3 regions of the Herbaspirillum sp. WTB6 genome follow, and region 1 is predicted to be linked to each of the others. Evidence: predicted binding sites of a transcription regulator. Region 1 holds the regulator's gene; each other region holds the start of a gene.
The links. Region 1 encodes sigma-54, which starts transcription at its own class of promoters, with help from an activator protein. Its sites were predicted from a motif close to TGGCANGNAANCTGCTTT; they were not measured.
Positions count from the first base shown of each region.

Region 2: glnA (type I glutamate--ammonia ligase) is a predicted target of sigma-54. The motif match lies at 1,629-1,646, and genes of this name have one in related genera.
Region 3: ACK2VC_RS12225 (pilin) is a predicted target of sigma-54. The motif match lies at 1,428-1,445, and genes of this name have one in related genera.

Region 1 covers NZ_CP176522.1:1,627,712-1,630,987, reverse strand. The annotation lists gene ACK2VC_RS07535 (deoxyguanosinetriphosphate triphosphohydrolase) at 1-347, shown strand, start outside; gene hpf (ribosome hibernation-promoting factor, HPF/YfiA family) at 640-990, opposite strand; gene ACK2VC_RS07525 (RNA polymerase factor sigma-54) at 1,095-2,558, opposite strand; gene lptB (LPS export ABC transporter ATP-binding protein) at 2,577-3,276, opposite strand, start outside.
Region 2 covers NZ_CP176522.1:777,632-780,907, forward strand. The annotation lists gene glnA (type I glutamate--ammonia ligase) at 64-1,479, opposite strand; gene ACK2VC_RS03540 (rhodanese-like domain-containing protein) at 1,837-2,301, shown strand; gene ACK2VC_RS03545 (TAXI family TRAP transporter solute-binding subunit) at 2,315-3,276, opposite strand, start outside.
Region 3 covers NZ_CP176522.1:2,608,223-2,611,498, forward strand. The annotation lists gene ACK2VC_RS12215 (Stp1/IreP family PP2C-type Ser/Thr phosphatase) at 1-680, shown strand, start outside; gene ACK2VC_RS12220 (FHA domain-containing protein) at 682-1,281, shown strand; gene ACK2VC_RS12225 (pilin) at 1,489-1,914, shown strand; gene galE (UDP-glucose 4-epimerase GalE) at 2,276-3,276, opposite strand, start outside.

The DNA of each region.
Region 1 (3,276 bases):
CGGCCCGGCCGCAGAGCGTGGACGATGTGCGCAACGGCGCGCCGCTGATCGCATTTTCGGAGCGGATGAGCAACGAGGCAGTGCAGTTGAAGCGCTTCTTGCGGGAAAACCTGTACCAGCATTACCAGGTCAATCGCATGACCAGCAAGGCGCGCCGCATCGTCACCCAGCTGTTCGACGCCTTCATCCGTGAGCCGACCCTGCTGCCGCCCGACTACCAACTGCCGACCCAGGCCGCCGAGCGGCTGCCGCAGCAAGCGCGCCAGGTGGCCGATTACATTGCCGGCATGACCGACCGCTATGCGATGCGCGAGCATCGCCGGCTGTTCGTGGTGGACCAGATCTGAGCCGGCATTCCGGGCGCCAAGGCGTGTGGCATGCTTTTCGTTGCGGCCGGAGTTCACCATCGCGCCTGGTAACGGATGCGCCTTTGCCGACGCATATACTCCTATGCCAGATCTCTACTTCCGCTCTATATTAGAGTGCTATTTGTGCATACTCCAGGTGTTTGGGCGCGAAGGCAGGGATTTGTCCCGGCGGCGCAACGACCGGCAAGAAGGTCGGGATGCAAAAAGGGCGCCGACTGCGCCCTTGACTGATGGAGTCCTGCCGGCAGGCCGACAGAGCTTGTGCCGGAGATCACTCGGGCAGCGGCTGCGCTTCCGGCAGGTTCTTGATGGTGCCGTGCTGATGGTCCTGCAGCTTGGTTTTGTACTTGATCACCTGGCGGTCCAGTTTGTCGATCAGCAGGTCAATCGCGGCGTACAGGTTCTCGGCGATGCTCTCCACATGCAGGTCCTTGCCTCGCAGTCGGAGGTTGACTTCGGCTTTCTGGCTTTTTTCTTTTTCGGCAATTCGGTCGACGGTCAGGATGACAGCGATGTCGATCACATGGTCAAAGTGGCGTTTGATGCGTTCCAGCTTGTTTTTCACGTAGGCTTCAATGGCGGGGGTAAGTTCGAGGTGACGTCCACTGATGGTGAGATTCATACAGCACTCCTATGGGTGGTGTCGCTGGCGGTTCGCGGTGTATCTGCGCAATGATCCATTTCTACGCCGGAACACAGCAACGAACAGACTGCTAAACAACAAAACTACCAAGCCTTGCGCAGATTGACTGGGGGAATTTTCAGGGCTTCACGGTATTTGGCGACGGTGCGGCGCGCCACTACCATTCCCTGTTCTCCCAGCATTTCCGCTACCTTGCTGTCAGAAAATGGATTCTTGGGGTCTTCTGCTCCTATCAGTTGCTTGATGAGTGCCCGAATCGCGGTAGAGGACGCTTCGCCCCCGGCTTCGGTAGCGACATGGCTGCCGAAAAAATATTTCAATTCGAACATCCCATGCGGGGTTAGCATGAACTTCTGAGTGGTGACACGAGAAATGGTGCTCTCGTGTAAACCCAGTGTATCAGCAATTTCGCGCAAGACAAGGGGGCGCATCGCCACCGCGCCATGCGAAAAAAAATTCCTTTGCCGATCAACGATTGCCTGCGAAACGCGCAGGATCGTATCGAAGCGCTGGCGCATATTCTTGATCAGCCATTTGGCTTCCTGCAATTGGCCTGCCAGCGCGGCTTCGCCCTTGTGCTGTTTCAGGATGCCGGCATACAGCGCGTGCACCCGCAGGCGCGGAATGGCTTCCTGATTCAGCATCGCCTGCCAACCCGCGCCCGTGCGCCGGACAATCACATCCGGCGCCACGTAGTCGGAGCGGTCGGCGGCAAACGGCGCACCCGGATGCGGATTGCATTGCCGAATCACGGCTTGCGCCTCGCGCAAGTCCTCGTCGTCGCAGTCGAGCGCTTTCTTCAGCTTGTTGAAATCGCGCTGGGCGAACAGCGCCAGGTGCTGCTCGACAATTTGCCGCGCCAGCCGGCGCGTCACCAGCGCCACGCGCGGCAGGCGCCGGATCTGCAAGGACAGGCATTCCGCGGCGTTGCGCGCGCCGACTCCCGGCGGCTCGAAACTTTGCAGCAGCGTCAGCGCGATGGTCAGTTCTTCAAGTTCGATTTCCAGTTCGGGCGGCAGCCGCTCCTGGATTTCCTGCAACGACTCTTCCAGATAGCCGTCTTCGTTCAAAGCCTCGATCACCACTTCCAGCAGCGCGCGGTCGCGCCGCGCCAGGCGCAGTTGCCGCATTTGCAGCAGCAGGTGCTCGCGCAGGCTGGTGTGTTGCGCTTCCAGTTGTGGCCGCGCGTCCTCATCCTCCGGCGCCTTGGCGCGCGGCGCGGCGTCATCGAAACTCCATTCGGCGTCGGTGGCAGTACGTTCGGTATCGGTGGTGCCATCGAATTCGGCGTCGCCGGCGGCGGACTCGGGGCTCTCGCCGCGCTCATGGTGATCGGCAGCGGCCGGTGCCAGCGCGCCGTCGGCCAGCAGCCGGATCGAGTTGTCCAGCGGATCGTCGACGCGTTCCAGCAGGGGATTCTCGGCCAGGATCTGTTCCAGCTCCTGCTGCAATTCCAGCGTCGACAGTTGCAGCAGCCGGATCGATTGCTGCAGTTGCGGCGTCAGGGCCAGATGCTGCGAGGTGCGGAGTTGAAGAGTCTGTTTCATGCGCCGCGCGTACTGCCGCTACATCCGGAAGTGCTCGCCCAGGTATACCCGCCGCACCGATTCGTTGGCGATGATTTCGTCCGGACTGCCGCTGGCCAGCACCGCGCCCTGGTTGATGATGTAGGCGCGATCGCAAATGCCAAGCGTTTCGCGCACGTTGTGGTCGGTGATCAGGACGCCAATGCCGCGTTCCTTCAGAAAGCGCACGATGCGCTGGATTTCGATCACCGCAATCGGGTCGATGCCGGCGAACGGCTCGTCCAGCAGCACGAAACGCGGATTGGTGGCCAGCGCACGCGCGATTTCAACTCGCCGCCGTTCGCCGCCGGAAAGCGACAGCGCCTGGTTTTCGCGCAGCTTCTCGATTTGCAATTCCGCCAGCAGATTGTTCAGCCGCTCGTCGATTGCCTTGCCGGTCAGCGGCTTGCCGCCCTCCTTTTGCAATTCCAGCACCGCGCGGATATTGTCCTCGACGCTCAACTTGCGGAATACCGAGGCTTCCTGCGGCAGGTACGACAAGCCGAGGGTGGCGCGGCGGTGGATCGGCAACTGCGCGATGTCGATCCCGTTCAGGCTGATCTGACCCGCATCCGCCGGTACCAGACCGACGATCATGTAGAACGAGGTGGTCTTGCCGGCCCCATTCGGGCCCAGCAGGCCGACGATCTCGCCGCAACCCACCTGCAGCGAGACGTCGCTCACTACCTGGCGCGGGCCG
Region 2 (3,276 bases), 850 kb from region 1:
AAATAAAAAAGACGGGGGCAATGCTCCCGTCTTTCCTGATGGCGCCGCAGCCGGGCCGGGGGATTAGATCGAATAATACATGTCAAACTCGACCGGATGCGTGGTCATGCGCATGCGCTGCACTTCCTGCTCCTTCAGTTCGATATAGGCATCGATCATGTTGTCGGAAAAGACGCCGCCGCGGGTCAGGAATTCGCGGTCCTTGTGCAAGGCTTCCAGCGCCTGCTCGAGCGAGGAGCAAACGGTCGGGATCAGCTTGTCTTCTTCCGGCGGCAGGTGGTACAGATCCTTGGAAGCCGCTTCGCCCGGATGGATCTTGTTCTGCACGCCATCCAGGCCGGCCATCAGCAAGGCGGCGAAGCACAGGTACGGATTGGCCAGCGGGTCGGGGAAGCGGGTTTCGATGCGGCGACCCTTCGGGTTCGGCACATGCGGAATGCGGATCGACGCCGAGCGGTTGCGCGCGGAATACGCCAGCTTGACCGGCGCTTCGTAGCCGGGCACCAGCCGTTTGTAGGAGTTGGTACCGGGGTTGGTGATCGCGTTCAGCGCACGCGCGTGCTTGATGATGCCGCCGATGTAGTACAGCGCGAAATCCGACAGGCCGGCATAGCCGTCGCCGGCAAACAGGTTCTTGCCGTCCTTCCAGACCGACTGGTGCACGTGCATGCCGGAGCCGTTGTCACCGACGATCGGTTTCGGCATGAAGGTGGCGGTCTTGCCGTACGTGTGGGCCACGTTCCAGATCACGTACTTGGTATTCTGGGTCCAGTCGGCACGCTCCACCAGCGTCGAAAAGCGGGTGCCGATCTCATTCTGGCCGGCGCCGGCGACTTCGTGGTGGTGCACTTCGACCGGGATGCCGAGCGATTCCAGGATCAGGCACATTTCCGAACGCATGTCCTGGAAGCTGTCGACCGGCGGCACCGGAAAATAGCCGCCCTTGACGGTCGGTCGATGGCCGCTGTTGCCGCCTTCGGTCTTGGCGCCGGTCGACCAGGAGGCCTCGTCGGAACCGATCTTGACGAAGCAGCCGGACATGTCGACGTTCCAGCGCACGTTGTCGAAAATGAAGAATTCCGGTTCCGGACCGAAGTAGGCGGTGTCGCCCAGGCCGGACGACTTCAAATAGGCTTCGGCGCGCTTGGCGATCGAGCGTGGATCGCGGTCGTAGCCCTTGCCGTCACTTGGTTCGATCACGTCGCACTGCATGAACAGCGTGGTCTCTTCCATGAACGGGTCGATGTTGGCGGTGTTCGGGTCCGGCATCAACACCATGTCGGACGCCTCGATACCCTTCCAGCCAGCGATCGACGAGCCGTCGAAGGCATGGCCGGATTCGAACTTGTCCATGTCGAAATGGGAAACCGGAACCGTCACGTGCTGTTCCTTGCCCCTGGTGTCGGCAAAACGGAAGTCGACGAACTTGACTTCGTTGTCTTTCGCCATCTTCAACACCTCTGCGGCGGTCATTGCCATGAAAATCTCCTAAATTGAGCCACTGGTTTGCGTCAATAATGCATCAGTTTGTACGTCGACAAGCTGGAGCAGAAAACCCGCTCCGGCCAGCGCGCGTCGCGATGTGGTGTCGTCCGGCATGCAATCAGGCCGGAACTTGGCGTGGAATGATAGCAGGTTCCATGCCACCAAAATTACGGCCAGGTTCGACGTCAGAGAGCCCGCCAATGCACGATAATCGTGCAAAAAACCGTGTATGCACCAATTTGGTGCGCACATGCTCTGCCGTATTGCAGCGGCAACTCGGCCCCGCCTGCGCTACGCCCCATTGTTTCAGGAATGGCATAAAATTAAATTCCGATTTTCCTGGTATTCGCCATGATCAATTCCGTTGAAGTTCTAGAAACCGCCTGCGCGCGCGGGCGCGCCGCCAACCTGCCCTATGCCGGCGCGGTGACCCCGCAGGAAGCATATGCGCTGCTGCAAGCCAAGCCCGACGTTAAACTGGTTGACGTGCGCACCAACGCCGAACGCGACTGGGTCGGGCGAGTCGATATCCTGCCGAGCCAGCAAGCGGCAATCGAGTGGAACGGCTATCCAGGCGGTGCGCAAAACCCGCAGTTCCTGTCGCAACTGGCGCAGGTTGCGGAGAAAGACAGCGTACTATTGTTCCTGTGCCGTTCCGGCGTGCGCTCGCAGCACGCGGCCAGGCTGGCGACCGAGCACGGCTACCGCAACTGCTTCGACATCCTGGAAGGCTTCGAAGGCGGTAAGGATGCCGCCGGCCACCGCAAAACCGTGGGCGGCTGGTGCCACGCCGGACTGCCCTGGCTCGGGGCGTAACGGGCCACCCGGCTTACTGCGCGTGCATTAGATACAGCGCCCGCTTGCGCACCAGGTTGATATGACCGCGCAAGCCATACAACTCGTCGGCAAACGATAGCGGAATCGAAATCCGGTTGACCCGTTCCTCGATGTCGTTCAGGCGCGCCAACTGGGGCGGCAGGTCTTGCCGCCGTCGTTGTGGCGGCACCTCTTCAATCGCCTGCTCCACCGAGCGCAGTTGCGCATACCAGCGAAACACGCGCGAACGCACCTTCCACACATACAGCGGCGGCACGATGCGCGACAGCGGCAGCAGCAGCGCGCCCAGCGCCACCAGCACCACCCACATGCGCTCGGTGAAATTGGCCATCCAGTACGGCAGATAGCGCTGCAGGAACGGCGGGCCGTTGCGGTAGAACTTGGCAGCTTCCGACGCGACCGGGATTTCGGTGTAGCTGGCGGTCGGAAACTCGCCCTGCTTGCGAAACCAGCCGGCGCTGCCGTGGATGTCGGCCGCCGCCTGCACCAGCAGATCGATCAGCGCCGGATGCAGCGTCTCGCGCCCCACCAGCGTCGCCGTCGGCGCGATCAGATGGACATCGTGCGGCGGCAAATCGCGCCCCAGATCGACGATCCCGCGCGGCAGCACCACATGCGACAGGAACGGCAGGCGCCGCGTATACGCTTCGGCCTGGGCAAAATCCAGCAGGCGGATGCCGGGCGTTTGCAGCAGCATCTGGATCAGCGGCGCATCCGGCGCCGAACTGAACACCAGGCCATCGATACTGCCGTCCAGCAGCGCCACCGTGGCCGGTGTGTTTTCCAGCGCGCCGAGTGTCAATTGACCCGGCTCGACCCCGTTGACGTCCAGCAGTTGCCGGAACAGACGCGGCACGCCGGTGCCTTCGGGGCCAACATTTATTTTCAAGCCTTTCAGGTCGGACAGCCGGCCGACATCGCGGCCGTCGCGAAAGAACAGCCAGACCGGTTCCG
Region 3 (3,276 bases), 980 kb from region 1:
CCACCACCGTGATCCGCCAGAGCGTCGAAAGGCGGCTCGGCAAGCGTAGTTGGCAGCGCGCACCGCGTGCCGGCGCCGCGCGCCAACTGCTGGCGGCCGCGGCCGAATTTGCCAACAGCGCGATACTCGCCAGCGCCCAGCGCCAGCCGGAATACGCCGGCATGGGCACGACCCTGGTCACTGCGCTATTCCACCATGACCAGGTCGCGATCGCCCACGTCGGCGATTCGCGCGCCTACCGCATCCGCCACGGCCGCCTCGAGCAATTGACGCATGATCACTCGCTGCTGCAGGACGAACTGGATGCCGGCCTGATCAGCCCCGAGCAAGCGCGCTTCGTCGACCACAAGAACCTGGTGACGCGCGCAGTCGGCGTCGGACCGGCGCTCGAAGTCGAAATCCACGAACATCAAATTGCCGCCGACGATCTCTATCTGCTCTGCTCGGACGGCCTGTCCGACATGCTGTCGCAAGCGGAAATCGCTGAGCTGGCCCAGGCCGCCGATCTGCAGGGCGCTGCCGATGCGCTGGTGCAGCGCGCCAACCAGCACGGCGGGCGCGATAACATCTCCGTCATCCTGGTCCGGGTGCTGTCCCGGCCGCAATCGCAACCGGAGGCCGAATCCGGCAGGACGGCGCTGCCCGGGCTGCTGGGCCGCGTCGCCCATTGGATCAAATAACATGAGCGCAGGAAAAAAAACCGCCGGCATCACGCTGACTCTCGGCGCGGCCGAATTGCAGCACCTGACGCTGGACCGAGAGCGCGTCACCATCGGCCGCCGCCCCCATAACGACATGGTGCTCGATCACCCGGCCGTCAGCGGCGAGCATGCCGTCATCGTCACCATTGCCAACGATTCCTTCCTGGAGGACTTGAACAGCACCAACGGCACCCTGGTCAACGGCCAGCCGATCAAGAAGCATTTTCTGCAACACGGCGACACCATCGAGATCGCCAAATACGTAATCCGCTACCGCGCCGAGGCGCAGGGGCCGGCCGGCGCCGCGCGCGCGCCGCGCCCGCGCGCCCGCCTCAAGGTGTTGGCCGGTCCCGGCGCTGGCCGCGAACTGGTGCTCGCCAAGCCGCTCACCAGCATCGGCCGCCCGGGCGTGCAAGTCGCCGTCATCCTCGAACGGCCGCATGACTATTGCATTGCCCACATCGAAGGCGAGGCTCACCCGCTCCTGAACGGCAAATCGGTCGGCACCTCGGCCACACCGCTGGCTTCGGGTGACATCATCGAATTGTCCGGGGCACAGTTGCTGTTTGCACTGGAGTGAATCACGTGCCATTTTAGCAACATGACGAAAGAAGAAATTTGACAATTTTTTACCTTGTGACAAATACTGTCATGATCACGGCCAACAAACTGACGAAAAATTCACATATTCATAACATCCGTGTGACATTTCGCCATAACGCCGCCTGGCACGCCAATTGCTCATAAGAAATTGGCGAGTGCCCAATTTATCCAAGGAGGACAAGAAATGAAATCGACGAAAATGATGCAATCCGCCCAGCGCGGCTTCACCCTGATTGAATTGATGATCGTGGTGGCAATTGTTGGTATCTTGGCGGCGGTGGCGCTGCCGGCGTATCAGGATTACACAGTTCGAGCCAAGGTGACGGAAGTCGTATTGGCCGCTTCAGCCTCTAAGGTTGCTATTGCTGAATGGGCACAGACCAAAAATGCGTTACCAGCAGCGGCGGATTACGTGCCTGTTTGGACAGCAACACCAAAGGTTTCGGGCGTGACTTGGGATGGCACAAAAGTGGACGCAGCTGCGGTGGCGGCCGAGATTCCAGGCGGTGGAAATATTACCTTGACACCAACTTTACTGGCTGATGGGAAAGTTACTTGGGTATGCACTGGCACCATTGCGGCCAAATATCTGCCAGCAAGCTGCAAATAAAGCCGGGTAGGGTGGGTGCGTTGTTGTCCCCACGTAGTATCTCCGAAACACCCCATTCGTGGGGTGTTTTTTTGTTTGCAGCTTATTAGTCCGCCGCCAATTTATATTGCGGGTGTGCACGAACCTCCTGTCTTGAACGAATCGCGCGCCGCCAGACCATAGGCTGCGCCGGGATGTAATGCATGACGATAGGCGTCGATAATGTGCTGGCGCAGCAAATACTTAATTAATCATATACTCATTTATATGGCGCCAAATTCCACGCATAAAATTTATGTTTTGACAATATGCTCCTGATATTGTGCAGTGTTTGGCGAATTGCTTCGACTGCAAAATACCCTGCAAGGCGCTTGGCTTGCCGCTACCGCGCCGCGCCCTTGAAGCCCTTCGGATTCTGACTCTGCCAGTGCCAGTAGTCGGCGCACATGTCGGCCAGCCCCAGTTGCGCCTGCCAGCCCAGCAGCGTTTTCGCCTGGCTGGGATCGGCGTAGCACGCAGCGACGTCGCCGCGGCGGCGCGGCGCGAGCTGGTAGGGGATGGCGCGGCCGCTAGCAGTTTCGAAGGCGCGCACGATGTCCAGCACGCTGTAACCCTGGCCGGTGCCGAGGTTGACGGTGAAGCATTGTTGGGATGCAAACAGATGATCGAGCGCGGCCACATGGCCGCGCGCCAGGTCCATCACGTGCACGTAGTCGCGCACGCCGGTGCCGTCCGGAGTCGGGTAGTCGTGGCCGAAGATCGACAGTCGCGGCAGGCGGCCTACCGCGACTTGGGCGACGAAGGGCATCAGGTTGTTCGGCACCCCATGCGGGTCTTCGCCGATCAGGCCGGAGGGGTGCGCGCCGACCGGGTTGAAGTAGCGCAGGGTGCCGATCGCCCAGCCAGGGTCGGATTGCGCTAGATCCTCCAACACCTGCTCGACCAGCAGCTTCGAGCGGCCATACGGATTGGTGGTGGACAGGCGCGCCGATTCTGCGATCGGCACCGATTGGGGGTCACCGTAGACGGTGGCCGAGGAACTGAACACGAAGCGCTTGACGCCGGCTGCCTGCAGCGCCTGCAGCAGGGTGATGGTGCCGGACAGGTTGTTGTCGAAATATGCCAGTGGCTGCGCCACCGATTCGCCCACCGACTTCAGGCCGGCGAAGTGGATCACGGCGGCGACCGGATGCGCCTGCAGGATTGCATCGAGTGCCGCGCGGTCGCGCACATCGACCTCGAAAAAGGGGATGCTGCGGTCGATGATTTGTTCCACTCGTCGCAAAGCCGTACGCGAGCTATTGGACAGATTGTCCAGGGCCACCAGCGAATACCCGGCCTCGGCCAGCGCCACGCAGGTGTGCGAGCCGATGTAGCCGCAGG